3 regions of the Mesorhizobium sp. 128a genome follow, and region 2 is predicted to be linked to each of the others. Evidence: predicted binding sites of a transcription regulator. Region 2 holds the regulator's gene; each other region holds the start of a gene.
The links. Region 2 encodes LexA, which represses DNA repair genes until DNA is damaged. Its sites were predicted from a motif close to TGTTCNNNNTGTGTTCNG; they were not measured.
Positions count from the first base shown of each region.

Region 1: a site for LexA is predicted at 3,538-3,555, ahead of ACWTU9_RS14735 (sel1 repeat family protein). Genes of this name have one in related genera too.
Region 3: a site for LexA is predicted at 4,886-4,903, ahead of ACWTU9_RS05365 (helicase-related protein). Genes of this name have one in related genera too.

Region 1 covers NZ_JBSPKY010000007.1:247,108-257,042, reverse strand. The annotation lists gene ACWTU9_RS14745 (acetyl/propionyl/methylcrotonyl-CoA carboxylase subunit alpha) at 1-1,585, shown strand, start outside; gene ACWTU9_RS14740 (branched-chain amino acid ABC transporter substrate-binding protein) at 1,641-2,762, opposite strand; gene ACWTU9_RS14735 (sel1 repeat family protein) at 3,138-3,404, opposite strand; gene ACWTU9_RS14730 (DUF2147 domain-containing protein) at 3,847-4,188, shown strand; gene ACWTU9_RS14725 (hypothetical protein) at 4,410-4,568, shown strand; gene ACWTU9_RS14720 (hypothetical protein) at 4,608-4,802, shown strand; gene ACWTU9_RS14715 (hypothetical protein) at 4,886-5,377, shown strand; gene ACWTU9_RS14710 (AMP nucleosidase) at 5,573-7,033, shown strand; gene ACWTU9_RS14705 (endonuclease/exonuclease/phosphatase family protein) at 7,140-8,171, shown strand; gene ACWTU9_RS14700 (DUF922 domain-containing protein) at 8,196-8,795, opposite strand; gene ACWTU9_RS14695 (electron transfer flavoprotein-ubiquinone oxidoreductase) at 8,943-9,935, opposite strand, start outside.
Region 2 covers NZ_JBSPKY010000006.1:213,346-223,280, forward strand. The annotation lists gene ACWTU9_RS13375 (peptidyl-prolyl cis-trans isomerase) at 1-818, shown strand, start outside; gene trpD (anthranilate phosphoribosyltransferase) at 866-1,876, shown strand; gene trpC (indole-3-glycerol phosphate synthase TrpC) at 1,881-2,693, shown strand; gene moaC (cyclic pyranopterin monophosphate synthase MoaC) at 2,696-3,178, shown strand; gene ACWTU9_RS13395 (molybdopterin molybdotransferase MoeA) at 3,179-4,384, shown strand; gene lexA (transcriptional repressor LexA) at 4,502-5,245, shown strand; gene ACWTU9_RS13405 (ComEC/Rec2 family competence protein) at 5,239-7,695, opposite strand; gene gltX (glutamate--tRNA ligase) at 7,799-9,223, shown strand; gene gltA (citrate synthase) at 9,405-9,935, shown strand, end outside.
Region 3 covers NZ_JBSPKY010000002.1:333,099-343,033, forward strand. The annotation lists gene phaR (polyhydroxyalkanoate synthesis repressor PhaR) at 1-169, opposite strand, end outside; gene ACWTU9_RS05340 (hypothetical protein) at 288-485, opposite strand; gene ACWTU9_RS05345 (acetyl-CoA C-acetyltransferase) at 472-1,656, shown strand; gene phbB (acetoacetyl-CoA reductase) at 1,763-2,488, shown strand; gene ACWTU9_RS05355 (FAD-dependent monooxygenase) at 2,512-3,750, opposite strand; gene ACWTU9_RS05360 (TetR/AcrR family transcriptional regulator) at 3,833-4,417, shown strand; gene ACWTU9_RS05365 (helicase-related protein) at 5,069-8,551, shown strand; gene ACWTU9_RS05370 (RNA-binding S4 domain-containing protein) at 8,568-8,954, shown strand; gene fdxA (ferredoxin FdxA) at 9,105-9,443, shown strand; gene ACWTU9_RS05380 (CarD family transcriptional regulator) at 9,815-9,935, shown strand, end outside.

The DNA of each region.
Region 1 (9,935 bases), on a different contig from region 2:
CGGCGTGCCGGTGGTGCCGGGCTATCATGGCGAGGCGCAGGAGATCGTGCTGCTGGCATCAAAGGCGCGCGAGATCGGTTATCCCGTGCTGATCAAGGCGCGCGCCGGCGGCGGCGGCAAAGGCATGCGCCGCGTCGACCATCCCGACGATTTTTCCGAGGCGCTGTCGGGTGCGCGGCGCGAGGCCAAGGCAGCGTTTGGCGACGACCGCGTGCTGGTCGAAAAATATGTCGACAAGCCGCGCCACATCGAGGTCCAGGTGTTCGGCGACAATTTTGGCAACGCGGTGCATCTCTACGAGCGCGACTGCTCTGCGCAGCGCCGCCACCAGAAAGTAATCGAGGAAGCGCCGGCGCCCGGCATGACACCGGCGTTGCGCAAAGCGATGACGGACGCCGCGGTCAAGGCCGCCAAGGCAATCAGCTATTCCGGCGCCGGCACCATCGAGTTCATCGTCGACGCCTCGCAAGGGCTGAAGCCCGACCGCTTCTGGTTCATGGAAATGAACACCCGCCTGCAGGTCGAACATCCCGTCACCGAAATGGTCACCGGCACCGACCTGGTCGAGTGGCAGCTGCGGGTGGCTAGCGGCGAAAAGCTGCCGAAGACGCAGAGCGAGATCGCACTTTCCGGTCACGCCTTCGAGGCGCGCATCTATGCAGAGGACGCGGCAAAAGGGTTTTTGCCGGCGACAGGCACACTGCATCACCTCACATTTCCCGACAACGCTCCAGAAGGCGCCACGATACGCATCGAGACCGGCGTGCGGGCCGGCGATGCGATCTCGCCCTTCTACGATCCGATGATCGCCAAGCTGGTGGTCCACGCCAAGGACAGGCAAGCCGCGCTCGACGCACTCGGCACGGCCTTGTCGCAGACCGAGATCGCCGGCTCGACCGTCAACACCGCCTTTCTCGCTGCACTTGCAGCGGACACCGATTTTTCCGCCGGCGACGTCGACACAGGCCTGATCGGCAGGCAAAAGGAAGCGCTGACCGCGATCGCCCCGCCGAGCAGCGAGATCGTTGCCGCGGCCGCCCTTGCCGCGGCCGGCGCCGGTGCGTTGCCGCCATCGCACGATCCATGGTCGTCCCTGGCAGGCTATGCGCATTTCCACACTGTCGCGAGGCGCACGCGGCTGCGTCATGGCGAGGACGATATTCTGGCACGTGTTTCAGTGCGGCCGGACGGCCGCTTCGAGGTGGCGCTTGATGCGCCCTATGACAGCGTCAACTCGCACGATCTTCGCGCTGCCCCTCGCCTTGCCCGCTGGCCAGGCCACGTCACCGTGTTCGAAGGCGCGGTCGGCTACAGTTTCCTCGTCCCGGATCCGCTGGCCCGAACCGACGAGGCCGCCGCCGCTTCCGGCAGCCTGCGTGCGCCGATGCCCGGCCTGGTCAAGTTGGTGCGCGCGGCAAAAGGCGAGACCGTCAGCAAAGGCCAGCCGCTGCTGATCCTGGAAGCGATGAAGATGGAACACACGATCGCGGCCAGCCATGACGGCGTCATTGCCGAGATTGCGAGTGAGGGCGCGCAGGTCACCGACGGAACCGTGCTGGTGCGCTTCGTTGAAGAGGCTGCATAGCCCTTAAGCAAAAATGGCCGGGACAAGCCCGGCCATTTCATGAGCACGCGGACGATTACTGCGCGATCGGCGCGTATTTGCCGTCATGCCACTGGTTGATGTCGTAGCTGGCGTTCTTCAGATCGCCCTTCTCGTCGAAGGTGACCTCGCCGACCACGGTGCTGAACGGCGTGCCGTTCTTCAGCGCTTCGGCAACCTTGACCGGATCGTCGGTTCCGGCGCGTTTGATTCCCTCTGCAAAGGCCTGAACGACGGCGTAGGAGAACAGCGTGAAGCCTTCCGGCACGAAGCCGCCCGCCTTGATCTTGGCGATGGCCTCCTTGGCTTCGGGCTTGGCCTGCGGGTCGGACGGGAAGACGAACATGGTGCCTTCACCGGCCGGGCCGGCGACCTGCCAGAATTCCGGCGTGGCGATCGAGTCCGGCATGATCAACTGGAACTTGACGTTCTGCTCGGCCGACTGGCGCAGGATCAGGCCGGCCTCGGGATGGTAACCGCCGAAATAGACGACGTCGGCCTTGAGGTCCTTCAGCTTGGTGACGAGCGCCGAATAGTCCTTCTCGCCGGCATTGATGCCTTCATAGTCGATTTCCTTGAGACCGCCGGCATTCATCGTCGCCTTGACGGCATCGGCCACGCCCTGGCCGTAGGCGCTCTTGTCATGCAGGATGACGACATTCTTGCCGGCATATTTCTTGGCGATCCACGGGCCCATGAAGGCGCCCTGCGCGTCGTCGCGCGTGTAGAGGCGCATGATTGTCGGCCAACCGGCCTTGGCGGCGGCATCGGTCAGCTCGGGATTGGAGGCGGACGGGCTCATCATCAGCGCGCCGGCTTCGGCGTAGACGGCGGAGGCCGGAATGGCGGAGCCCGAGCAGGCGTGGCCATCGACGAACTTGACGCTGTTGGCGACGATGCGATTGGCGACGGAAACCGCCTGCTTGGGATCGCACTGGTCGTCCTCGATGTCGAGCTTGATCATCGAACCGTTGACACCGCCGGCGGCGTTGATCGCGTCGGCGGCTGCCGTTGCACCCTGCTTGAACTGATCGCCGATCGTGGCGAGCTGTCCGGTCATCGGGCCGACCACCGAAATGGTAATGTCATCGGCAAAGGCAACCGGCGCGCTCATCATCAGGCCAAATACGGCCGCGCCCAAAATACCCATTTTTTTCATGGTGATAGAACTCCTCCCACACTCGCGCAGCCGCTCTGGCCGCGCTTCTTTCAGAAGGCGGGACAATTTCATCCTTCACTGGGCCTGTCTAGGCGCATCGGCGCCACTCGATTGGGCCTCATCAACGCAAAAAGCCACGCCAGCCTTGTTCCGGCCGGTCGTGGCTTTTTGCTCTTGGAGCAGTCCCCATGCGCCCCCGCGCCACGAAAACCTGCTCGCCGTCCCCATTGTGCACGGCTGGACCGTGTCGGTCTGCCGCGTCCTTGTTCTTCATCGTCGACCGTCTTGTCGCGGCCTTGTTATTTCACCGGTTCCGGCCGTCTTTTGCGGTCTTGATCCCGGGGCTTCCCTGTTTTCGATAGTCTGCCTGCAATCTCAGTGGATGGTCATCCATTCGCGGGCTTCACGCAGCGCCCTGGCGATATCGACCTTGGACATTGCAGCAGACAGTTCCGAGCGCAGTTCGGCGGCGCGGACCGAGCCCTTGATGGCGGCGATGTTGAACCATTTGTGGGCGGCGACGACATCGGTCTCGCAATCGCGGCCAGTCGCATACATCATGCCCAGTTCGAAGAGAATGTCGGCCTGGGCAGTTGCCCCCATGGCGCCGAAGCCGGCTTCAAGCATTTCAAAACGTGCCATTTTAGTCCCCTGTCTGGCTCCCGAGAGCGGGCCTTTTCTGTCCCCCGGTGTCCCCTGGGGAGCCGCTCTTTCGATGCTTCCGAGAATGAAGCCGAGCCTTGAATCCGTCGTTAAATGGCGTGCTTAATTTGGAGAAAACAAAGCTAAAACAAGAGGTAAACGCGGAAATTCGTTAAGGATACAAAGCCAGCAATCGCGCTGTTTCGTAGCGGATTTGACGAAAATTTGCCGGGCGTCGGTCAACACTCCGCTAACCACAGGAACCAAAGCCGGCGCGTCGATCGTTTCATTTCCTGGTCGCCGAGCGTTTTCTCGACCTCATGAAATTGCAAAACCTTCCCTCACGGCACCCGCTTTCGTTTTGCCGGGAGCTGGATTAGCTTACGTTTGCGTAAGGGGCAGAGAGGCGGGCGCCCCACCTAAAACCACAGGGAGGACAGATATGTTTCGCAAAGTGAGCTTGGCCCTGGCGGCCACATTGATGATGGCGGGCGCGGCCTGGGCTGATCCGATCGAAGGCAATTGGAAGACGCAAGCCGGCGACACCGCACTCATTGGCGGCAGCGGTTCATTCTCCATCACACTGAAGACCGGCAAATATGCCGGCAAGACCATCGGTTCGCTCAAGGCGACCGGGGACAACAAATATGCCGGCAACATCACAGATCCGGCAAACGACAAGACCTATTCCGGCAAGGCCACACTGTCGGGTACCTCGCTGAAGATGAGCGGCTGCGTGCTCGGCGGGCTGATCTGCAAGAGCCAGACCTGGCATAGACTCTGAGCTTGCTGTTTTGACGCGACGATAGCGGGGCCTGCAGGCCCCGTTTCCTTTTCCAGGTGCCCACGGCATACCGGCATTGGCACCTCGCGGCCTCGTAATCGGGCCGACGCTCTCCCCAAAAACATCGTCAATCACTTTGAACCGCAGATGAACGCCGGCATCAGAGCCGGTTCAGTCGCATCAGGGCATTTTGATGGCGTGTTCAAGGAGACACCACCCAAATGCTCGCTCGCCGCTTCACCATCGTCTGCCTGTTGATGAGCCTGTTCGGCATGTTCTTCGCCATTCTCGTGGCCGAAGCCGGCCGTCCGGCGCGCTCCTGGGATGCAGCAAGTTCCAACGCATGCCAGTTCAATTGCGTGAACCATTTTCGCCCCTGAGACGACAAAGACGTAGATCCAAACAGAAAAGCCAAAGCCATGAACCGCACAGCCATCAACGCCCTCAAGACCCTTCGGCTTCTGCCGCGGGCGGCGCTCGTCCTGATCGTGCTGTCGGCGCCGGTCCTGGCCATGCCGATGATGCGGGCCGACGCCGACACGACGATCGACGCGCCGGCGACGAAGAAGCATGGCGTTGGCTTTGTGCTGCTCGTCAGCCTGCAGCGCGGGTAATTTCTTGTGGCCCCGCATCGGCCACATCGCCTTGCAAGTAGCGAACACCCACGCCAATGTATGAGCAAGTTGGGAGGACGGCCATGGATAGCCAAGGTCAATCCGCGAAAATGTTGGCTTGTATTGCGTGCCTTTGTTTGTTCGCCGAATCTGCTTATGCAGAAGAACGCCTCGGTGGCTTGAGGATCGGCATGAACAAGGCCCAGGTGGATGGCTTGCTCAAGGGACACTGTCCCGACCAGCTTATTGATGATCCCGCCTACCCCGGCTACATGCTTTGTCAGAACGGCAAGTCTCAACTTGTGACGAAAATTTCGAATAAAGACCGCCTTTTCTATATCAGCATGTCCGAGTCATCGGTGCTGCCGGCGGCAATTTATTCCGCCAAACTTGCGGCAGACACCGGCTTCACCAAGCAGCAGAAGAGTTGCGAACTCTCCGCCGAGGCAAAATACTGCTGGCTCGATGACCAAGGCAACGAAATCTTCGCGGGGGTCAACGCCGGGAACGGCATATTCAATTCCCTCATCATCAACATCGGCATCTACAATCAGGATGGCGGGCCTAATCCGTAAGCCCTTTGTCGGGCACCGGAAGGGTATCTCGGCTGAATCGAGCAGCCTGCCTGGCCGGTTCGACCTTGGACGTGCCCAGAGAAAATTGTGGCTGTGGCCGGCTTGCGCCCGCATACCCCTCCCAACCGCCGTTCCAAGTCTCTATATTAAGCCATGGAAAAGCGAATCTACCCACAAGCTATCGAATCGGTCGTCATGCCGGAGCCTTTCGGCAAGAAGAGCTTCGACGACGCCAAAAAGGCCGTGGCCGCCTTGCAGGGGCTCTACGACCGCAACACCAAATTCCTGCGTGACTCCTTTGCGGCACTTGCCGCCGGCGGGGACGAAAGCAAGCGCTACCGCGCCTTCTACCCGGAGATCGGCGTCACCACCAATTCATTCACCCAGATCGACTCGCGCCAGGCATATGGCCACATGCCGACGCCGGGGCATTTCTCGACCACCATCACCCAGCCGGCGCTGTTCGAAACCTATCTCGTCGAGCAGCTTCGGCTCATCATGCGCAATCACGGCGTGCCGGTTACGGTTTCGGAATCAACCACGCCGATCCCGCTGCATTTCGCCTTCCTGGAAGGCTCACATGTCGATGGCGCCGCCGCCGAGCGCATCAAGCGGCCGATCCGCGACCTGTTCGACGTTCCGGATCTCGACGGCACCGACGACCAGATCGCCAATGGCACATTCGAAGTGGCGTTCGGCGAACCGAGGCCGCTGGCGCCGTTCACGGCGCAACGCATCGACTATTCGCTGCACCGCATGACGCATTACACGGCGACCAGCCCGCAGCATTTCCAGAACTTCGTGCTGTTCACCAACTACCAGTTCTACATCGACGAGTTCGTCGCCCGCGCCCGGACCCAGATGGCGGAAGGCGGCCACGGCTATACCGAATTCGTCGAGCCCGGCAATGTCGTCACCAAGGCCGGGCAGAGCGCGCCCAGCGAAGGCGTGGCGGCGCCACGCCTGCCGCAGATGCCGGCCTATCATTTGAAGAAGCCGAACCATGGCGGCATCACCATGGTCAATATCGGCGTCGGCCCGTCCAACGCCAAGACTATCACCGACCATATCGCGGTCCTCAGGCCACATGCCTGGCTGATGCTCGGTCACTGCGCCGGCCTCCGCAACACCCAGGCGCTGGGCGACTATGTGCTGGCGCATGCGTATGTCAGGGAGGACCATGTGCTGGATGACGACCTGCCGGTGTGGGTGCCAATCCCGCCGCTGGCCGAAATCCAGGTGGCGCTGCAGGAGGCGGTCGCCGAAGTCACCGGACTTTCCGGCTACGATCTCAAGCGCATCATGCGCACCGGCACTGTCGCCACCATCGACAACCGCAACTGGGAATTGCGCGACCAGCGCGGACCGGTGCAGCGGCTGTCGCAGTCGCGTGCCATCGCGCTCGACATGGAATCGGCCACCATTGCCGCCAATGGCTTCCGCTTCCGCGTTCCCTACGGCACGCTGCTTTGCGTCTCGGACAAGCCGCTGCATGGCGAACTGAAGCTGCCCGGCATGGCGACCGAGTTCTACAAGCGGCAAGTGGCGCAGCATCTGACCATCGGCATCAAGGCGATGGAAAAGCTGGCGGAAATGCCGATGGAACGGCTGCATTCGCGCAAACTGAGAAGCTTTTCGGAGACGGCGTTCCAGTAGATGTTGGCTGCGAGGCATTTCGTCATCTTGATTGGGCCGCATTTCCGCCGATAACAGGCCTGACACCCCTTGGCCCGACACTCTGGGCAATGCAAAACCTGGTCTGATGGCACGCGTGCGAAACATGATGGCTTCGATGGCGTTCCTGGCAATGCTGGGCCTTTCGGCCGTGCTTGTGGCCGGGTTCTTCGGCGCACTGCATCCCGCCTTCGATTCCTTCGCCCATTTCCGCATCCATCTGGCCGTGCTGATGGCGCTGATCGCGCTGCCGCTGCTTGCCACCCCGTTTCGCCTGCAGGCGGGTGTGGGCCTGCTCTTGGCCGTGGCTGCGTTCGCCAGCACGTTGAGCACCTTGCCGCGGCTGTGGCCGGTGCAGGCCGCCGGCGACGCCGAGCCCGGCAACGAGGTGGTCTATCGGCTGTTGCAGATGAACCTGCGCTTCAACAATCCGACACCCAAGAAGGTTCTTTCGCTGATCGGGCGGACCAACCCCGACGTGATCACGCTCGACGAAGTGTCGGCGATGTGGGCAACCGAACTGGGCTATATCAATGCTGCCTATCCCTATCGCATCCTTTGCGCTTACCCCAACGGCGTTTTCGGCGTGGCGCTCCTGTCCAGGCGGCCGTTTGCCGTCGGTACCGAACCGTATTGCGAACCGCGCGGCGCGATGGCGACCGCCACGGTCGACTTCGGTGGCATCGGCGTCGATGTCGCGGCGATCCATCTGAGCTGGCCGTGGCCGAAGGAACAATACTGGCAGATCGGCGAGTTGACGAAGACGCTCACCTCACTGGGCGAGACGGCGATCATGGCCGGCGACTGCAACGCCGTGCCGTGGAGCGCTGCGGTGCGGCGCGTGGCCTCGCTCGGCGGACTGACCGTGATGCCGTCGGCCGGGCCGAGCTGGATTCACCGGACGCTGCCCGACTTCCTGCGCCGCTATGCGGGCCTGCCGATCGACCAGGTGTTCTCGAAGGGCGGGGTGACGATCCTGTCGTCAACCCGGATGGAAGACACGGGCTCTGACCATCTGCCGGTGATGGTGGAGTTTTCGCTGAAGCGCGACGAGAACAAGCCGGTCGACGAGGACGCCACCGCCACCGTGTCGCTGATCCAGCCAGGGAAACGCGGCTAGACTAACACGTTACGGCTTGAGGCTTCACAAGCCCACCAGGGTCTCGATGATGCGCTCGACATGGCCGCCTTCACTGTGCTCGCGTGCGTCGAAGGCGATCTGTTTCGCTTCATAGACCCTTGACGTGGCTTCCAAGCGCCGCCGGGCTTCGGCGCGCGTCTTGTTGCATTGCGGGTCGTTGGCAAATTTCAGGCCGCGAACCGACCGCTCCGCGGCCTGCATCATCTGCCCGGCGATACGGCCATGGGTTCCTTCATGAGCGAGGACGCCGGTGAAAAACCGGTTCCAGCGTTTGTGCAGCGCCGGCGTAACGGGCGAGGCCACGCGCGGATAGGTGTAGGTGATGTTGAGCGTTCCGTTGGCCTGGCGCAGGCGGCAGACGCCGTTGGCCTGGCCGAGATCCAGGTTCCAGTCCGCGGTGTAGCTCGTCTGCGCAATGGCGTGGGTCATGAAACCGCGCTTGGGTCCCTTGCGGTTCATGGCTATGACCAGACCAGCACCACTAGTGCCGGTGATGTCGTAGGTTCGCGTCTTGACGACGGTTTTCACGCCGGCAGACGCAGTCCCAACGATGCCGCAGGCCGCGCCGATGACGGCGACGCAAAACAAGACCAAAATGCGCATGCCACTATCCCCATGGACGCGGCAATGAGACCACAAGCAGACGACGGTTTCAACAATCATGGCGCCGAGCGCCTTACATGCCCTGGTAGACCGGCCCCTCGCCACCATTTTTGCTGGCGGCGGTCGAGACGGCCCGGTCGGCGAGGCTCACATGCCCTGGTAGACCGGGCCTTCGCCACCTTGTGGCGGCACCCAGTTGATGTTCTGGTTGGGATCCTTGATGTCGCAGGTTTTGCAGTGCACGCAGTTCTGCGCATTGATGACGAAGCGCACATCCTTGGCCGCCGGATCGGCGGCGGCGTTGCCGTCCTTGTCGACCCATTCGTAGACGCCGGCCGGGCAATAGCGGGTCGACGGCCCGGCAAAGACGTCGTGCTCGGAGCGCTGCTGCAGGCCCATGTCGCCGACGATGAGATGCACCGGCTCGTTTTCCTCGTGATTGGTGTTGGACAGGAATACCGAGGACAGCCGGTCGAAAGTCAGCACGCCGTCCGGCTTGGGATAGGCGATCTTCTTGTGTTTGGCGGCGGGCTCCAGCGTCGCGTAATCCGCCTTGCCATGCTTCAGAGTGCCGAAGGGCGAGAAGCCGAACAGCGTGTTCAGCCACATGTCGAGGCCGCCGAGGCCGACGCCGAGCACAGTGCCGAAACGCGACCAGAGCGGCTTGACGTTGCGGACCTTCTTCAAATCCTTGCCGATATCGGTTGCCCGCCAGGCGTTCTCGTAGGAGGACAGCTCGTCATTGGCGCGGCCGGCGCCGATCGCTTGCGCGACATGTTCGGCCGCCAGCATGCCGGACAGCACCGCATTGTGCGAACCCTTGATGCGCGGCACGTTGACGAAGCCCGCCGCACAGCCCATCAGCACGCCGCCGGGAAAGGACAGTTTCGGCACCGACTGCCAGCCGCCTTCGGTAATGGCGCGCGCGCCATAGCCGATGCGCTTGGCGCCCTCGAAGGTGCCCGATATCTTCGGATGCGTCTTAAAGCGCTGGAATTCCTCGAAGGGGGACAGATACGGGTTTTTGTAGTTGAGATGCAGGACGAAGCCGACCGCGACCTGGTTGTCCTCCAGATGGTAAAGGAAGGAGCCGCCGCCGGTCTTCAGGTCGAGCGGCCAGCCGAAGGAGTGCTGCACCAA
Region 2 (9,935 bases):
AGGTGGTGAAGCCGCTGGCCGAAGTGTCAGACCAGATCCGCAAGGATCTGGCACTGGGCGAAGCAAGCCGCATCCTGCTCGACGTGCACGACAATTACGAAGACACCCGCGCCGCCGGCAGCACGCTGGCCGAAGCCGCCGCCAAGCTGAAGCTCAAGGACGTCACCGTCGACGCCATCGACCGCACCGGCCTCAAGCCGGACGGAACCGTCATCAAGGACCTGCCGGCATCGCCGGACCTGATCAAGGCGGTGTTCGAGGCCGAACCCAACACCGAGAACGAGGCCCTGACCACGACCAACAATGGCTTCGTGTTCTACGAGCTGACATCGATCACGCCGGCGCGCGACCGCACGCTGGACGAGGTTCGCCAGCGGGTGGTGGCGGACTGGACGACAGAGGAAACAACCAAGCGGCTGACCGCCAAGGCCGATGAGCTCGACAAACGCCTCAAGGCCGGCACCACGCTTGACGTCATCGCCGGCGAACTGAAACTTGAAAAGCAGACCAAGCGCGGTGTGAAGCGCGAGGCCGACGATGTCGATTTCGGCAAGGACGGCGCGGCAGCGATGTTCGGCGTCGGCGAAGGCGGCACCGGGCTGATCCCCTCGCCCACCGGCGAAGGCCAGATTCTGTTCAAGGTGGCCGAAGTGTTCGAGCCGGCCGGAGCCGATGCCAGTTCGGTGCCCGACGATGCCCAGAAATCCTTCACGCAAGGCATGTCCGACGATCTGCTCGACCAGTTGGTGGCGCAGTTGCAGACGCAGTACGCCGTCAGCGTGGACCAGGCCGCCGTTGCCCAGGCCTTGGCTCAATGAACGCCTTAACCCAATGAATGTCTTGACCCAATGAATGCCTTGGCCCCATGAGCGCCCTGAAGATCCATATCGCCAAGGTCGCCACCGGGACCGCGCTGACCTTTGACGAAGCGCGCGAAGCCTTCGACATCATCATGTCGGGCGACGCGACGCCGGGCCAGATCGGCGGCTTCCTGATGGCGCTGCGCGTGCGTGGCGAGACGGTGAGCGAGATTTCCGGCGCCGTCGCCACCATGCGCGCCAAGATGCTGCGCGTCGAAGCCCCTGAAGGCGCCATCGACATCGTCGGCACCGGCGGCGACAACTCGCACTCCGTCAACATCTCGACGGCTTCGGCCTTCGTCATCGCCGGCTGCGGCGTGCCGGTGGCCAAGCATGGCAATCGCGGCCTGTCCTCGCTGACGGGCGCCGCCGATGTGCTGGTTGCGCTCGGTGTCAAGATCGATATCCCGCCGGAAGTGATTGGGCGCTGCATCCATGAGGCCGGCGTCGGCTTCATGTTCGCGCCGGCGCATCATCCTGCGATGAAGCATGTCGGCCCGACCCGCGTCGAACTCGGCACCCGCACCATCTTCAACCTGCTCGGCCCGCTGTCCAATCCGGCTGGCGTCAGCCGGCAGATGGTCGGCGTGTTCCTGCCGGAATGGATCGTGCCGGTGGCCGAGACATTGAAGGCGCTGGGCACAGAGCATGCCTGGGTCGTCCATGGCGACGGCTATGACGAGATCACCACTACCGGCGAGACGCAAGTTGCGGAACTTGCCGGCGGCGAGATCCGCCATTTTACGCTCACCCCGGAAGCAGTCGGCTTGCAGCGCCACACCAAGGAAGAGTTGCGCGGCGGCGACGCCCCCTACAACGCCAAGGCGTTGCGCGACATGCTGGGCGGCGCTGCCGGGGCCTATCGCGACACGGTGCTGATGAATGCCGGCGCCGGTATGGTGGTGGCGGGCAAGGCAACGACGCTGGCCGACGGCATGGCGGCGGCGGCACAAGCCATCGACAGCGGCCGGGCGCTGGGCGTGCTCGACAGGCTGGTCGAGATTTCGAACGGATAGGACCGTGGCTGACATTCTGCGCAAGATCGAGGCCTACAAGCGCGACGAGATCGCGACGGCAAAGGCGAAGATGCCGCTGGCCGAGATCAAGGCGCGGGCCAAGGACGCGGACGCGCCGCGCGGCTTTCTCAAGGCGCTTGAAGCGAAGCGCAGATCGGGCAGTTTCGGGCTGATCGCCGAAATCAAGAAGGCGAGCCCGTCCAAAGGCTTGATCCGCGCCGATTTCGACCCGCCAGCGCTGGCGCGGGCCTATGAGAAAGGCGGCGCCGCCTGTCTTTCGGTGCTGACCGATGCGCCGTCCTTCCAGGGCGCGCCGGAATTTCTCACCAACGCGCGCAAGGCGGTGTCGCTTCCCGCGCTGCGCAAGGATTTCCTGTTCGACCCCTATCAGGTCTACGAGGCACGCGCCTGGGGCGCCGATGCCATCCTGATCATCATGGCCAGCGTCGACGATGCCTTGGCGAGCGAACTGGAAGCGACCGCATTCGAACTCGGCATGGATGCGCTGATCGAGGTGCATGACGAGGCCGAGACGCAGCGCGCGGTAAAACTGTCGTCGCAGCTGATCGGCATCAACAACCGCAATCTCAGAACATTCGAGACCAGCCTTGAAACCTCGGAGCGGCTGGCGTCGATGGTGCCGGGCGGCCGATTGCTGGTCAGCGAGAGCGGCATTTTCACCCACGACGATTGCCTCAGGATGCAAAAGACCGGCATCGAAACCTTCCTTGTTGGCGAAAGCCTGATGCGGCAAGACGATGTCGCCGCGGCAACGCGCCTGCTTTTGACAGGCAAGGCGACAGCCGAGGTAGCCTGACGATGACAGCCGCCCTCACCCATCTCGGCGCCAAGGGCGAGGCCAACATGGTCGATGTCGGTGGCAAGGACGAGACGACACGCACGGCAATCGCCGAGGGCTTTGTCTCGATGCGGCCTGAAACCCTGAAGATGATCCTCGATGGCGACGCCAAGAAGGGCGATGTGCTGGGCACAGCGCGCATCGCCGGCATCATGGCGGCCAAGAAGACGCATGAGCTGATTCCGCTCTGCCATCCGCTGCTGTTGACCAAGGTGTCGGTCGACATCGAGCCGGATCCCGCTTTGCCCGGCCTCAGGGTCACCGCGCTCGCCCGCGTCACCGGCAAGACGGGCGTCGAGATGGAGGCGCTGACCGCTGCATCGGTGGCTTGCCTGACCATTTACGACATGGCCAAGGCCGCCGACCGCGCCATGGTGATCTCCGGCATTCGGCTGGTGGAAAAGACCGGCGGCAAGTCCGGCGACTACAAGGCGGGTTCTTAAATGGCGCTGGTTCCGGTCGCCGAGGCGCTTCAACGCCTCCTCGACGGCGCTGCGGCGCTGCGGGGTGAAAGCGTGGCGCTGGCGGATGCGGCCGGCCGGGTGCTGGCAGAGCCTGTCGTAGCGCTGCGCACCCAGCCGCCTTTCAACGCGTCCGCCATGGACGGCTATGCGGCGCGGGCGCAGGATGTGGCATCCGCCCCGGCGCGGCTTTCTGTAATCGGAATGGCGCCTGCCGGGCGCGGCTTTGACGGCACCGTCGGCAAGGGTGAGGCCGTGCGCATCTTCACGGGCGCGCCGCTGCCTGAAGGCGCAGACACCATCGTCATCCAGGAAAATGTCAGGGATCTCGGCGGTGGCCAGGTCGAGGTCACCGAGCCGACGGCAAAGGAACGCAACATCCGCCGCCGCGGGTTGGATTTTGCGCAAGGTGACGTCCTGCTGGAGAAAGGCCGCGTGCTCGATCCGGCCGCACTTTCGCTGGCGGCATCGGCCAACCATCCGATGGTGAATGTGGTGCAACGGCCGCTGGTCGCCATCATCGCCACCGGCGACGAGTTGCTGCCGCCGGGCAGCGCGCTTGGCCCCGACCAGATCATCTCGTCCAATGCCTATGGCGTCGCGGCCGCCGCGCAATCGGTCGGCGCGCGCGCGCTCGATCTCGGTATCGCGGCCGACCGCAGGGAAGCGATTGCAGCACTGGTGCAGAAGGCAGTCGCGGCAAAGGCCGACGTCATCGTCACGCTCGGCGGAGCTTCGGTCGGCGACCACGACCTTGTGCACGACGTGCTTACCGGCGAAGGCATGAAGCTCGATTTCTGGAAGCTTGCCATGCGCCCGGGCAAGCCGCTGATGTTCGGGCGTCTCGGCGACATCAGATGCATCGGCCTGCCAGGCAACCCGGTGGCGAGCCTGGTCTGCTCGCAACTGTTCCTGAAACCGCTTTTGGCGCAGCTGGGTGGCCGCGTCCATCGGCAGGATATGCGGCAGGCGCAACTCGGCGCCGCGATGCCGGCCAACGATCTCAGGCAGGACTACGTGCGCGCCGTGGTCCGGGAAGAAGCCGGCGCACTTGTCGCAACGCCGTTCGGCATCCAGGATTCCTCGATGCTGCGAATGCTGGCCGACGCCAACGGCTTGATCGTGCGCGAGCCCTTCGCTCCAGCCGCCGCCCCGGGTGCCGCCTGCAGCGTGCTGATGTTACGCTGAACAAAACGTCAACACATTCATTAAACTTTAAAAGGTTGCGGAACACAACTGGAACAGATAGTGTTTGTTCTGGGTTTGTTTTTTCTGATTCTGGTTTCAGAACCCTGGGGGGCCGCGATGCTGACGCGCAAACAACATGAACTCCTGATGTTCATCCATGAACGCCTGAAGGAGAGCGGAATCCCGCCGTCTTTCGACGAGATGAAGGAGGCGCTCGACCTCGCTTCCAAGTCCGGCATCCACCGCCTGATCACGGCGCTGGAGGAGCGCGGTTTCATTCGCCGGCTGCCGAACCGGGCGCGCGCGCTGGAAGTGCTGCGGCTGCCAGACTCGATTGCGCCTGGCCTCAATGCGGCGAAAAAGTTCTCACCAAGCGTCATCCAGGGCAGCCTCGGTCAAAACCAGGGCGGTCTCGGCCGCCAGATCAAGCCGGCCTCGCCCTCGCGTTCGATGTCTGCCGGCAATGACGACGCGGTTTCGGCGGTGTCGATCCCGGTTATGGGCCGGATCGCCGCCGGTGTGCCGATAGACGCCATCCAGCACCAGACGCATTCGATCTCGGTGCCGCCCGACATGATCATGGGCGGCGAACACTACGCGCTCGAGGTCAAGGGCGACTCGATGATCGAGGCCGGCATTTTCGACGGCGACACCGTCATCATCCGCAATGCCGACACCGCCAGCCCCGGCGAGATCATCGTGGCGTTGGTCGACGACGAGGAAGCGACGCTGAAACGCTTTCGCCGCAAGGGCGCCTCGATCGCGCTGGAAGCCGCCAATCCGGCCTATGAGACCCGCATCTTCGGACCGGATCGGGTCAAGGTGCAGGGCAAACTGGTCGGGCTGATCAGGCGTTACTGAGCCGGTTTAGGTTTGTACTTTTCACGCTGCTTGTAAGGCGGCAGGCCGCGTGCTTCGCGTGAGAAGTAGCGTTGCTCGTGCCAGGGACGGTAGGGCTTGTCGACGGCGAAGCGAATGGTTGGGGCTGTCGCGGCCGATTGCGGATCGAAGAAGACGGCGGCACTGCCATCGCGGGCAAGCTGCTTCTTGGTAACGACCAGAACCAACGGGTCGCGGCACGGATTGTAGGCGGTGGCGTCGTCGATGACGATCAGGCTCGCGAAAGCGCAGGCTGGCCGGGCTGTCTTGCGGTCTTTTGCAAGCGCGACAATGGCTCCGGACGGGTGCCGGGCAATGCAGAGATCGCCTATGCAGTAGAAGGGTGAGCCGGGCGGCAGGTCGAGCGGATCGAGATCGAGCCGCCTGTCTCCCGTCTCAAATGTCTCGGGCTGAATGATGGTCTCGGCCATCAGCGCCCGTTTCCAGTTGTCGGTGGTGAATTCGTTTGCGCGCTCCCGGTTGAGAGCGAGCTCGCCGCCGCCGATCGGCACAGCCACCAGATGCGCATCCTCGGAAATGAGCACATCGGGCGTCCGCACCTGCGGCACCGTCAACAGACCAGCCAGCGCGAAAGGTACGGCCGCCAGCCTCAGCCAGGTGGTGGCCATGGTCGCGATGACCAGTGCAACCGTTGCCAGCAATACGGACTGGATGGAGATCAGCCCGACGGCATCGAGCGGCGAACGCTCGGAGATCCAGGCAGAGATCGCGATCATTGCCGTCAGGCCCTTGCCCATGACGTAGAGGAACGGCCCGTCCGCGCCGAACGGCATGGCCAGCGCGCTGAGCACTCCGAATGGCATGACAACCAGCGATACGATCGGCATCACGGTGAGATTGGCGAGCAGGCTGAGCGGCGACACACGCTGGAAATGCCAGATCGCGAACAGCAACGTGGCGCTGCCGGCAATGATCGAGGTCATGGCGAGGCCGCCCATGCCAGCCAAGAATCTTCGCGACAGAAAACCGGCAAGGGAGCGCTTTGCCGGCGGCGTTCTCACTTTGTCGGCGCGGTAGTCGGCCCAGCCGGCATAGGCGCCGACAAGGGCGGCGGTAGCAGCAAACGACATCTGAAAGCTCGGGCCGACAACCTCATGCGGCGACACCAGGATGACGGCGATGGCCGAGATTGCCAGATTGCGCATGGTGAGCGCGGCACGATCGAACAGCACTGCGATGAGCATCACCGCCAGCATGATGAAGCTGCGCTCTGCGGCGACCACGATGCCTGAAATGACGAGATAGGCGGCGATCGAGACGAGTGCCACGGCGGCCGCATATTTCTTCACCGGCCGGCGCGAGGAGAAATCGGGAAACAGCGCGAAGGCGCCACGCAGCAACGCCATGATGGTGCCGGCGACCAGCGCCATGTGCAGACCCGAAATGGAGATGATGTGGTAGATGCCGGTGCGCCGCATCGCTTCGTTGACCTCGTCCGGAATGCCGGCGCGCACCCCAACAATGAGCGCCGCGGCAATCTCGCCTTCGGCCCCGCCGATCTTGCCCCTGATATGATCGGCAATGTTTTCGCGCGCCTTTTCAATCGCAGAGGAGAGCCGTGCAATCAGCGGCGGCGGTTCCTGCGCGGCGATGGTTTTGGGATTGCCGAGAAAGAAGCCGCTGCCGCCGATGCCGCTGAAATAGCTGTCGAAGGAGAAATCGTAGCTGTCCGGCCGCACCGGACCCGTCGGCGGCAACAGCCTGGCATAGCCGGTCACCAGGGAGCCTGCCGTCATATCGGCCGGAATCCCACGCGCCGAGAGCCTGACCCGCTCCGGCGCGTAGCGCAGCTTGGGGTGAGCGGTGGAAATCACGTCGAGCGTCAGCCTGATGCGGCCGTTCTCCATGTCTTCAAGACTGACAACGCGCCCGGTCAACCGCGTCTGGATCTCGGAGCCCAGCATCTGCGTTCCGGCGCGCCAGGTCTCGACCTTGGCGGCAACCACGCCGAGCGCGCATAGCATCGCAGCCATGCAGCACAGATGCATCTTCGGCCTAGATCGCGTGGCGAGAGCACAAAATGCAGCCAACGCCACAATGGCGATTGGCTGGGCGAAGCCCGGCTCGCTGGCCAGCGAGAAATAGACAATGACCCCGGCGGCCAGGAAGACCGGCACCAGCAGGAAGGCAACGCCACGGTCGAGTTCCGTGCCGGCGGCCACGGCAACGCTGCGGCGGATTGCGGACCATGACGGACGGCGGAGCAGCCTGCGCAGACGGATGGCGGTTCCAGGCACGGCGACAGGCGCCGATGCTACGTCATCCGGCGCCAAAGGCAGAATGCCGGGGCTCAGTTCCAGCAGCGCAACGGGCATCGGCTCGGCATAGGGAGTATCGGCAAACAGCGACCGTTCGCTGACGCTTGCTTCAGCGCCCTCGCCTTGATCCTCGCCCCGGCCACGTCCAGCCATCGGGTCTGCCCCTTGCGCCCCAGACCCCCTATGCTACATGAACGCGCAAAGCGCGAAAGTCCGCGCGATCATGCCTCGCTTTTCCAGAATCCCTGAGAGTTCCATGCCCGACAAGGTCGTCACCCGTTTTGCCCCCTCGCCCACCGGCTATCTGCACATCGGTGGCGCGCGCACGGCGCTGTTCAACTGGCTCTACGCCAAGCACACCGGCGGCACGATGGCGCTGCGCATCGAGGACACCGACCGCGAACGCTCCAGCGCTGCGGCAACCCAGGCCATTCTGGATGGGTTGACCTGGCTCGGCCTGTCCTGGGACGGCGAGGCCGTCTCACAGTTCGAGCGCGCGCCGCGCCACCGCGAGGTGGCCGAGGAGTTGGTGCGCCTGGGCAAGGCTTATTACGCCTATGAGACACCCGCAGAGCTTGAGGCGATGCGCGAGGCTGCCCGCGCCAAGAGCCTGCCGCCGCGCTACAATGGCGCGTGGCGCGACCGCGACCCCTCACAGGCGCCCGCCGGCGTCAAGGGCGCCATTCGCATCAAGGCGCCGATCTCGGGCGAGACCGTGGTGCATGACCGCGTGCAGGGCGAGGTGCGCTTCCCCAACAAGGATCTCGACGATTTCATCATCCTGCGTTCGGACGGTGTTCCGACCTACATGCATGCCGTCGTTGTCGACGACCATGACATGGGAGTCACCCACATCATCCGCGGCGACGACCACCTGACCAATGCGGCGCGCCAGACGGTGATCTACCACGCCATGGGCTGGGACGTGCCGTCCATGTCGCACATCCCGCTGATCCATGGCGCCGACGGCGCCAAGCTGTCGAAGCGGCATGGCGCGCTCGGCGTCGAGGCCTACCGTGCCATGGGCTATCTACCTGAGGCGCTGCTCAACTATCTGGCACGGCTCGGCTGGAGCCATGGCGACGACGAGGTGATGTCGATCAAGGACATGATCGCCTGGTTCGATATTGGCGACGTCAACAAGGGCGCGGCGCGCTTCGACTTCGCCAAGCTCGATGCGCTGAACGGCGTGCATATGCGCAAGATGGACGACGTTCAGCTGCTCGACATCTTCGTCGCCACTTTGCCCTATCTCGAAGGCGGCCCTGCGCTTGCCGCCCGCCTCGACGACACCAGGAAAGCGCAGCTGCTGGCCGCGCTGCCTGGCCTGAAGGAGCGCGCCAAGACGCTGGTGGAACTGGTCGATGGCGCCGGCTTCCTGTTCGTCAAGCGGCCGCTGCCGGTCGACGAGAAGGCGGCGGCACTTCTCAGTGCCGATGCGCGTACGATCCTGCGCGGCGCGCACGCGGCCTTGCAGACCGTTTCCGGCGAATGGACGGCCGCTGCGGCGGAAGCCGCCGTGCGCGAGTTCGCGACGGCCGGTGGCCACAAGCTCGGCGCCGTGGCCCAGCCGCTGAGAGCGGCGCTTACCGGCCGCAGCACCTCGCCCGGCGTTTTCGACGTGCTTGCCGTGCTCGGCCGCGAGGAAAGCCTGGCGCGGATTGCGGATCAAATCGATTAGGAGCGAACTGGCCCAAGAAGATTGGCATTGAAAGGCGCGTTTCGCAGTGCAACATTAGGCCCTGGCCCAATCTGGCACGCACCTCCCAAAATGCGGTGGCGAGTTCGCGCATTCCGGTGATTTCGACGTGTCGTTTGCAGGACTTGCCTTGCCGGCATAAGGAAGATGAAGGAGTTTGAGAATGAGCGAAGCTGCGACAAAACTGGACACCGGCAGCAAGACGCATCCGTCGACTGCCACGCTCGAACTGGCCGGCAAGACGCACGAACTCAAGGTGCGAAGCGGGTCGGTCGGGCCTGACGTCATCGATATCGGTGCGCTCTACAACACCACCGGCGCCTTTACCTACGACCCCGGCTTTACCTCGACGGCAAGCTGCGAGTCGGCGATCACCTTCATCGACGGCGATGCCGGCATCCTGCTGCACCGCGGCTACCCGATCGACCAGCTGGCCGAACATGGCGACTTCCTCGAAGTCTGCTACCTCCTGCTTTACGGCGAACTGCCGACCAAGGCGCAGAAGGACGATTTCGACTACAGGGTGACGCGCCACACCATGGTGCACGAGCAGATGTCGCGCTTCTTTACCGGCTTTCGCCGCGACGCGCACCCGATGGCTGTGATGTGCGGCGTGGTCGGCGCGCTGTCGGCCTTCTATCACGACTCCACCGACATTTCGGACCCATATCAGCGCATGGTCGCCTCGATGCGA
Region 3 (9,935 bases), on a different contig from region 2:
CCGGATGGGTGATGTCGTCACCGGTCTTGGCGTCCTGGACCGTGAACTCCTCGCCCTTCTTGACCATCTCGGCCAGATCCTCGAGCGTCACATAGGTGCTGGTGCCGGTGTTGTAGAGACGGCGGTTGGCATATTTCTTGATAATGATCGGGTCGTCTTTCGCGGCCATCAGCATCCTCCCGGGGACACCGGCGCGCCTGAGTAAGCCGCCGGTAACGATTGCGCCATTTTTAAGGATATGCGCAAAAGCTCCATAATTCCAAGCGCTTTGTGCAGTGCGGCATCATTTATTGCTGCATGGCGGGCCAAATATGCTGCGCAGCAATGGCCAGGCGATCGCGCCGGCCGCCCGTGCCCCGCTTGCGGTGCATGGCCGGCATGCCCATTTCCGGTTTGACTTGGGGTGTGGAACCGGCAAGAAAAGTGACAACAACACCCAAGAACACGACACCTCGAAGTCTGGAGAGAAAAATGTCCGCTTCCAATTCAATCGTCGTCGCCAGCGCCGCACGCACCGCTGTCGGCTCCTTCAACGGCGCCTTCGCCGCCACACCGGCGCATGAGCTTGGCGCCGTCGTCATCAAGGAGCTTTTGTCGCGCGCCGGTGTCGAGCCGGGCGAAGTCGATGAGGTCATTCTCGGCCAGGTGCTGACCGCGGCACAGGGCCAGAACCCCGCCCGCCAGGCGTCGATCAACGCCGGCCTGCCCAAGGAGACGACCGCCTGGGGCCTCAACCAGGTTTGCGGCTCGGGCCTGCGCGCCATCGCGCTCGGCATGCAGCAGATCGCCACCGGCGACGCCAAGGTGATCATCGCCGGCGGCCAGGAGTCGATGTCGCTGTCGCCGCACGCCGAGCACCTGCGCGCCGGCGTGAAGATGGGCGACTACAAGATGATCGACACCATGATCAAGGACGGCCTGTGGGACGCTTTCAACGGTTATCACATGGGCAACACCGCCGAGAACGTCGCCCGCCAGTTCCAGATCACCCGCGACGACCAGGACCAGTTTGCGCTCGCTTCGCAGAACAAGGCCGAGGCCGCGCAGAAGGCCGGCAAATTCAACGACGAGATCGTCGCCGTCACCATCAAGGGCAGGAAAGGTGACACCATTGTCGATCAGGACGAATACATCCGTCACGGCGCCACTATCGACGCCATGACCAAGCTGAAGCCGGCCTTCGACAAGGACGGCACGGTGACCGCCGCCAACGCTTCCGGCATTAATGACGGCGCTGCCGGCGCCCTGCTGATGACCGAGGCCGAGGCATCGCGGCGCGGCATCACCCCGCTGGTGCGCATCGCGTCCTGGGCGACCGCCGGCGTCGATCCGGCGATCATGGGCACCGGACCTATTCCCGCTTCGAAGCGGGCGCTGGAGAAGGCCGGCTGGTCGGTCAAGGATCTCGACCTCGTCGAGGCCAATGAGGCCTTCGCCGCACAGGCCTGCGCCGTCAACAAGGGCATGGGCTGGGATACGTCCATCGTCAATGTCAATGGCGGCGCCATCGCCATCGGCCATCCGATCGGCGCCTCGGGCGCGCGCGTCTTCAACACGCTGGTCTTCGAGATGCGCCGCCGCGGCGCCAAGAAAGGCCTCGCCACGCTCTGCATCGGCGGCGGCATGGGCGTGGCGCTGTGTGTGGAAGCGATTTGAGAAAAATAGAGTGAATGGTGAATGGCAAATGGTGAATGACGGATAGCCACCCGTCTTCGACCATTCACCATTCACTATTGACCATTCACCAGGGAGGAGGAACTCAATGTCCAAAACAGCAATCGTCACAGGCGGATCGCGCGGCATCGGTGCGGCGATCTCGATCGCGTTGAAGAACGCCGGCTATTCCGTTGCCGCCAACTATGCCGGCAATGACGAGGCTGCGGGGAAGTTCAGCGCGGAGACCGGCATCAAGACCTATAAATGGTCGGTCGCCGACTACGATTCCTGCGCCGCCGGGATCAAGCAGGTCGAGGCCGATCTCGGCCCGGTCTCGGTGTTGGTCAACAATGCCGGCATCACCCGCGACGCCATGTTCCACAAGCTGACGCGCGAGCACTGGAAGGAGGTTATCGACACCAACCTCTCCGGCGTCTTCAACATGACGCATCCTCTGTGGGGCGGCATGCGCGACCGCAAGTTCGGCCGCGTCATCACCATCTCCTCGATCAACGGCCAGAAGGGCCAGGCCGGCCAGGTCAACTATTCCGCCGCCAAGGCCGGCGACATCGGCTTCTCGAAGGCGCTGGCCCAGGAAGGCGCCCGCGCGGGCATCACCGTCAACGTCATCTGCCCCGGCTACATCGCCACCGAGATGGTCAAGGCCATCGACGAGAAGGTGCTCAACGAACGCATCATCCCGCAGATCCCTGTCGGCCGCCTCGGCGAACCGGAAGAGATCGCGCGTTGCGTCGTCTTCCTCGCCTCCGAGGACGCCGGTTTCATCACCGGCTCGACCATCACCGCCAATGGCGGGCAGTACTTCGTCTGACCGAAATCGCACGGCGTATCGGTTCAGGCAACCAGCTTGAACTCGCGCTTCGCCGACGGCTTGGCCATGCCGGGCTGTGACGGCGCCGGCAGCCTCGCCATATCGGCCCCGCTGAGACCTGACAGCTTCAGCGAAATCCTGCGCTTTGCGATCGGGTTGATGTTGACGAAACCAAGCACTAGGTTACGCAGGAAGCGCCTCAACGGGGTGCGCGTCAGCGCCATGCCGGTAAGCCGGCCGGCCAGTTCGATCACCTCCTTCGCCGCCGGGCGGCGAAGCGTCTCGTAGAGGTCGAGCTCGCTTTCAGGGCGGATGCCGTTGATCACATCGCCAAGCAGTTCTCCCAGCACCACGGCATCGATCAGTCCGGTGTTCATCCCCTGACCGCCGGCCGGGCTGTGCACATGGGCGGCATCGCCCATCACGAACAGGTTCCCCTGGCGATAGGATTTGGCGATGCGGTGATGGACGCGGAAGCGTGTGCTCCAGCTCAGATCGAGAATCCGCGCCCTGCTGGCGGAAGGGCCACGGCTGTCCAGCAGCGCCTGGATGTCGGCGATGCCAGGTCGCTCCGGCGCTTCATCCATGGTCGCGACGATGCGGTAGGACCCATCCGGCAGCGGCGCCACGACGACCAGCCCGGCCGGCGAGAACAGCAGCGAGACTTCCGTCGGCCCGAGCGGCCAGTCGAGGCGGACGTCGGCGAGAACAAAGGAGCCGTCATAGGCCTCACCGTCGAAGCCGATGCCCGCAGCGTCGCGGACCACGCTGTGCATGCCGTCTCCACCGACGACGTAGCGTGCCGTGATCGTGCTTTCGCGGCCGTTCTGGACAAGGGTAACGCGTACACTGTCCTGGTCCTGCGTCAGCCCCTTCGCTTCGACGCCGCGATGGATGGCGCCGCCCAGTGCGGCGATGCGTTCGGCCAACACCTTCTCGGTCAGGTTCTGCGGGATCATCAGCACATAGGGGTATGCTGTGGGCAGACCGGCAAAGGCGAGATTGACCCGCGTCCGGTCACGGTCGCGGATGGCAAAGTTATCGAGCTTCAATCCGAGTTCGACCAGGCGCCCGGCGACGCCGAGCGGCTTCAGTGTTTCCAGCGTCTGCGCATGGATCACGCCGGCGCGTGAGGTGTTGAGGCCTTCGGCAAGACGGTCGACCAGCACATGGTCGACGCCCCCCAGATGCAGGGCAATCGACAGCGCCAGGCCTGTCGGGCCAGCGCCAATGATAAGGACTTCGGTGGTATCGGGCAGCATTTTCTGGCTCCATTTGTCAACGGTTGGTGACTTTTAGTTTGAGCGCTTGAATTTGTCAACAGTCGTTGGCATATGAATTTTCATGATTGCGAATCAGCCTAAGAAACCCAGCAAATCCGACCGTACCCGCGCACAAATCCTGGGTGCCGCCAGACAGCTTTTCGCCGAGCATGGCTATGATGGCGCCTCGATCCGTGACATCGCCGCACGCGCGTCGATCGATCCGGCAATGGTGATCCGCTACTTCCACAGCAAGGATGAACTGTTCGCCAGGGCAGCACTGTTCGACCTGCAACTGCCGGCAACGCAAGTGACCGACGAGAGCTCGATCGGTGATGCAATTATCCGACGCTTCCTTCGAACATGGGAAGGCTCAGTCAACGCCACCGGTATGGTCATCCTGCTGCGTTCAGCAGCATCGAACGAATTCGCCGCCGACAAAGTTAGGGAGATCTTCGCTACGCAGGTGAGACCGGTCGTTGCGGCGTTCGGCGACCCTGCCGACGCCGGCCGCCGCGCCGGACTTGTCGCCAGCCAGTTGCTTGGCTTGGCGACCTGCCGCTATCTGCTGCAGCTTCCACCGGTCGTTGCCCTGTCGCATGATGAAATCATCACCAGCATCGGCCCGACCTTGCAGCGCTACGTCACCGGAGTGGCGGCGGCCTGAAAGGTCGGCCAGCCCGACGGCTATAAGCTGATCACTTGTGCTGTTCCGGCACGCAAAGATTAACAACTCCGGCTCCCCTCTGTGCGAAACCCTCGTCACAAGCTGTGAATTCTCGGTGGACAAACTGTGGACAACACAACATGTTGGGGTGAACAAAACGGGAAAATCACCGCATCGCCAATTCGTCGCCGATTCGTTCCGGCTTTGACCGGAACGTTAACGGCGAAGACCCAAGCCACCATCCAAATGGTTAAGTTCGGTTAGGAAAAGTCAATAATTTCATAACCTTGACGGCGGTCTGTTGGTGCCCGACGAGGCTTCGCCGGAAAAGGTTAACGGGAACGCTCGCCCTGCATGAATCGGGCCAGTTTCAGGGATTCAGCATGTGGTGAGACTCCCGGTTACAAAATCCACATGTAGCCGTGAACAAAAGCTGAATCTGCTGGAGTCACCGATTCGTCGCCGATTCGTTCCAGACTCGTTCCACCTGTTAATCGGAAGAGAATCCGGACCTCGAAGGAAACTCCAGAACTGCCGGCCGGAACATTCCGCTTTCGCTTCGCGCCCGAAATCCTTATGTGTCGCCTGTCATACGCGCCATGCGAGGCGCGCTCCCGACAACACGATGCAGAAAGCCTCATTTCCGGGCCGATGAACATCCAGCCAAAACACACCGAGCCGCTGATCCTGTCGGGCCGCGACGTGACCGCCGTGCTGGGGCCGACCAACACCGGCAAGACCCATCTCGCCATCGAGCGCATGGTGGCGCATGAGAGCGGCATCATCGGCCTGCCGCTCCGCCTTCTGGCGCGAGAAGTCTACGCCCGCGTCTGCGAAAAGGTCGGCGCCCACAAAGTGGCGCTGATCACCGGCGAGGAAAAGATCCAGCCGCCCGGCGCGAAATATTCGGTCTGTACCGTCGAGGCCATGCCGCGCGAGACCGACGCTGCCTTCGTCGCCATCGACGAGGTGCAGCTTGCCGGTGACCTCGAACGCGGCCACATCTTCACCGACCGCATCCTGCACCTGCGTGGCCGCCAGGAAACGCTATTGCTTGGCGCCGCCACCATGCACGGCATCCTCCAGCGGCTGTTGAAGGGCGTCTCTGTAGTGACGCGGCCTCGGCTGTCACACCTGGCCTATGCCGGCTCGAAGAAGCTGACCCGGCTGCCCCGGCGCACGGCGATCGTCGCCTTCTCCGCCGACGAGGTCTATGCCATCGGCGAACTGATCCGCCGACAGCAAGGCGGCGCCGCCGTCGTGCTGGGCGCCCTCAGCCCACGCACCCGCAACGCCCAGGTGGCGCTGTTCCAGGCGGGCGATGTCGACTATCTCGTTGCCACCGACGCCATCGGCATGGGTCTCAATCTCGATCTCGACCATGTTGCCTTTGCCCAGAACCGCAAATTCGACGGCTACCAGTACCGCAATCTGACGGCGGCCGAGCTCGGCCAGATTGCCGGCCGGGCCGGCCGGCATCTGCGCGATGGCACCTTCGGCGTCACCGGCCAGGTCGATCCGCTGGACGAGGACCTGGTCAAGCGCATCGAAGGCCATGAATTCGATCCGGTGAAGGTGCTGCAATGGCGCACCGCGCATTTCGATTTCGCCAGCCTCGATGCGCTGAAGCGCTCGATCGAGACCAACGCACCGGTCGAAGGCCTGACACGGGCGCTTCCGGCGGTCGATGCGCAGGCGCTCGAACATCTCTCCCGCGATGAGGACATCCGCGCGCTCGCCACCAATGCCAAGCGCGTGGCGCTGCTGTGGGAAGCCTGTGCGCTGCCCGATTACCGAAAGATCGCGCCTGCCCAGCACTCCGACCTGATCGCCTCGATCTATACGGACCTCGCCAAACACGGCCATGTCGACGAGAACTACATGGCCGAGCAAGTGCGCAGGGCCGACACGACCGAAGGCGATATCGATACGCTGTCGCACCGCATTGCTCAGATCCGCACCTGGACATTCGTGTCCAACCGGCCGGGCTGGCTGGCCGATCAGGCACACTGGCAGGAAAAGACGCGCGAAATCGAAGACAGATTGTCGGATGCGCTGCATGAGCGGTTGACGAAACGCTTTGTAGACCGCAGGACTTCCGTCCTCATGCGGCGCCTTAGAGAAAATACAATGCCTGAAGCCGAAATTAGTCCTACCGGAACCGTCCTTGTCGAAGGCCATCATGTCGGCGAGTTGCAAGGGTTCCGCTTCACCGCCGACCAGACAGCCGGCGGCGAAGACGCCAAGGCCGTGCGCACGGCGGCGCAAAAAGCACTGGCCGCCGAGTTTGAGGCGCGCGCCGACCGCTTCGGCGCCTGCGCCAATGGCGACCTCGCGCTTGGCTCCGACGGCACGCTGCGCTGGATCGGCGCGCCGATCGGCACGCTGGTATCGGGCGAAGACGCGCTGAAGCCACGTCTGGTGCTGCTGGCTGACGAGCAACTGACCGGCCCCGCTCGCGACAAGGTCGCCACGCGCGCCGAGCGCTTCGTCAATTTCCAGATCGAATCCTTGCTGAAGCCGTTGGTCGACTTGAAGAATGCCGAGCAGATCACCGGCATCGGCCGCGGCATCGCCTTCCAGCTCGTTGAACATTTCGGCCTCATCAACCGCCGCGACATCGCCGAGGAGATGAAGTCGCTCGATCAGGAGGGACGCGCCGCCTTGCGCCGGCTCGGCGTGCGCTTCGGTGCCTATCACGTCTTCGTGCCGGCGCTGATTAAGCCCGCGCCCGCCGGACTGATCACGCTTTTGTGGGCGCTGAAGAACGACGGCAAGGACAAGCCTGGCTTCGGCGACGTGGTGCACGCGCTGGCCTCCGGCCGCACCTCAGTGGTCATCGATCCGGCTTTCGACAAGACTTTCTACAAGCTCGCCGGCTACCGCAATCTCGGCCGCCGCGCCGTGCGCATCGACATTCTGGAACGGCTCGCCGACCTGATCCGCCCGGCGACCAACTGGAAGCCCGGCCTCGGACAGCGCCCGGACGGCGCCTATGACGGACAGTCCTTCATGGTGACACCGCCGATGATGTCGATCCTGGGCGCCACCGCCGACGACATGGAAGAGATCCTGAAAGGTCTCGGCTACCGAGCCGAGCCGAAGCCGGCAGCGGATGTGAAGGCGCGGCTGGAAGCGCAGGACAACGCCGCGCGGGAAGCCGCGGCGGCCAAGCTGGCAGCGGACGCAGCTGCAAAGGCCGAACAGGCCAAGGTGGCGGAAGCCGCCGCAACTGACGCTGTCGCCGAAGCGCCGGCCGACGGTTCTGAACCGGATGCGACTGCCGTCCCTGAGGTTGCGGCTCAGGAGCCCGTTGCCGAAATGGCAGCGGAGGCTGTTGCAGACGCTCAGCCGGAAACTCCCGCTGAGGTTAAGGACGACGTGCCGGCGCCAGCAGCCGAAGCCGTTGCAGGAGAGGCACCAGAAGCTCCGGCCGAAGCTGGAGAAGAGACTAGGCTTGCGGCAGAGGCTCTCACTGAGGAACCTGCCGACGAAAGCGCCGGAGCCCCTACCTCCCCCTCGATGGGGGAGGTCGCGTCGCAGAGCGACGCGGGTGGGGGTGACAACGCCGACGGTGCAGATACTGCCGAAGCCGGCGCTCCCCCCGCCCCGGCGCTGCGCGCCGACCCTCCCCACGAGGGGGAGGGTGGAAACGCTGCGCCTGCCCCAGAGGCTGAAGAACCAAAGCCGATATTGCTATGGCGGCAGGGCCGTTTTGAGCAGCGCCCACGCCATCGTCACGAAAACCGCCGGGACAATCGTCCGCGCAACGGCCAAGCTACCCGCACCGATGCGCCTGCCGACGCTGCCGGCGGACAGCCCGCAACCGGCGATCGGCCGGCCTTTCAGGGCCGGCGCGACCAGCGCGACGGTGCTGCAAAGCCGCGCTTCGACCGTTCGAAGTTCAAGCCCAAGCCGCAGGCCGAAGGCGAACAGCGCCGCGACGGCAAGCCGCAAGGCGAGCGTCGCGAAGGCCGCCCAGACTGGAAAGGCGGCAGGTCGGAAGGCAAGGGCGGCTCGCAAGGCGGCAAGCCGGCCTTCCAGCCCAAACCGCGCGAGGAGCGTCCCGTGCGCTTCGATCCGGATTCGCCCTTCGCCAAGCTCGCCGCCTTGCGCGATCAGCTGAAGAAGTAGGCTCAGGCGCGCTGCGATGGTTGCTGAAGGTCGTCAGCGCATCGACAAATGGCTGTTCTTTTCGCGCGCGGTAAAATCGCGTTCGCTGGCGGCCAAACTGGTGGTGGCCGGACGCGTCCGCGTTAACAGCGACAAAGCAGCGCAGGCATCGGATCTGGTCAAACCAGGCGACGTTTTGACCATCACGCTCGAGCGCCGCATCTCCGTCTGGAAGGTGCTCGGCACCGGTGTGCGACGCGGCCCCGCCGAGGAAGCGCGCACGCTCTATGAGGATCTGTCTCCGCCGCCTGCGCCCAAAGGCGAGGCTGTCGCCGATGCCATTCCCGCGTTGCGCGAGGCCGGCAGCGGCCGGCCGACCAAGAAAGAGCGCAGGCAAACCGACCGGCTGTTTGGGGACGACTGAGAGGATCTGCGGTCTCCGCCGCGCCGGTGATCTGGAATTCCATTCCGGAAGCGCCGGTCCCACCGGCAATGGCCGCCCTTGCAAGCGGCGGGCAAAGGCGTTACCTCACCAAAAAAGCCTGATAAAATCGGGACGTCCCGGAGCCGACCAATGACCTATGTCGTGACCGACAACTGCATCAAATGCAAGTACATGGACTGCATCGAGGTCTGTCCGGTCGACTGTTTCTATGAAGGCGAAAACATGCTCGTCATACATCCCGACGAGTGCATCGACTGCGGCGTCTGCGAACCGGAATGCCCGGCCGATGCGATCAAGCCCGACACCGAGCCGGGTCTCGACAAATGGTTGCAGGTCAACACCGAATACGCCGAGAAATGGCCCAACATCACCGCCAAGAAGGAGCCTCCGGCAGACGCCAAGACCTTCGACGGCGAGGCCGGCAAGTTCGAGAAATATTTCTCCGCTGAGCCAGGCGAAGGCGACTGATGCTACGGCCGACTTGGCCGTCATAACGCTGCGTAACGCGCATCACAGATTACCTGCCTTGACAGGCGGCGATGTCGCTCGGCCTTCGCGTTTGCAGCAAAACCTTGATTCTCCCTACTTTTTGTGCTACATCAGCTGAAACATGCCGGTGACACAACGTCGATTTATGGCGCAAGCGCCCCAAATCACTGAAAGGTGAAATCCCCAATCGGACCAGAGCGATCTGGGCCAGGCAGTCGCTATGTGTGCGGTTTGCCGGTCCCGGCTTTTTCCGATGGGTTCATCTGTTGTGCGGCTAACGATCGGTTTCCCCGGTCGCACGCGTTCGGACCGGCAGGCCGCCGGTGCCACAACAAGGAGTTCAGGGCGTAATGGCAACGATCACCCCGCAGAAGAAGTCCACCGCGGCACGTCATGGTTTCAAGACCGGCGAGTACATCGTCTATCCGGCGCACGGCGTCGGCCAGATCGTCTCGATCGACGAGCAGGAAG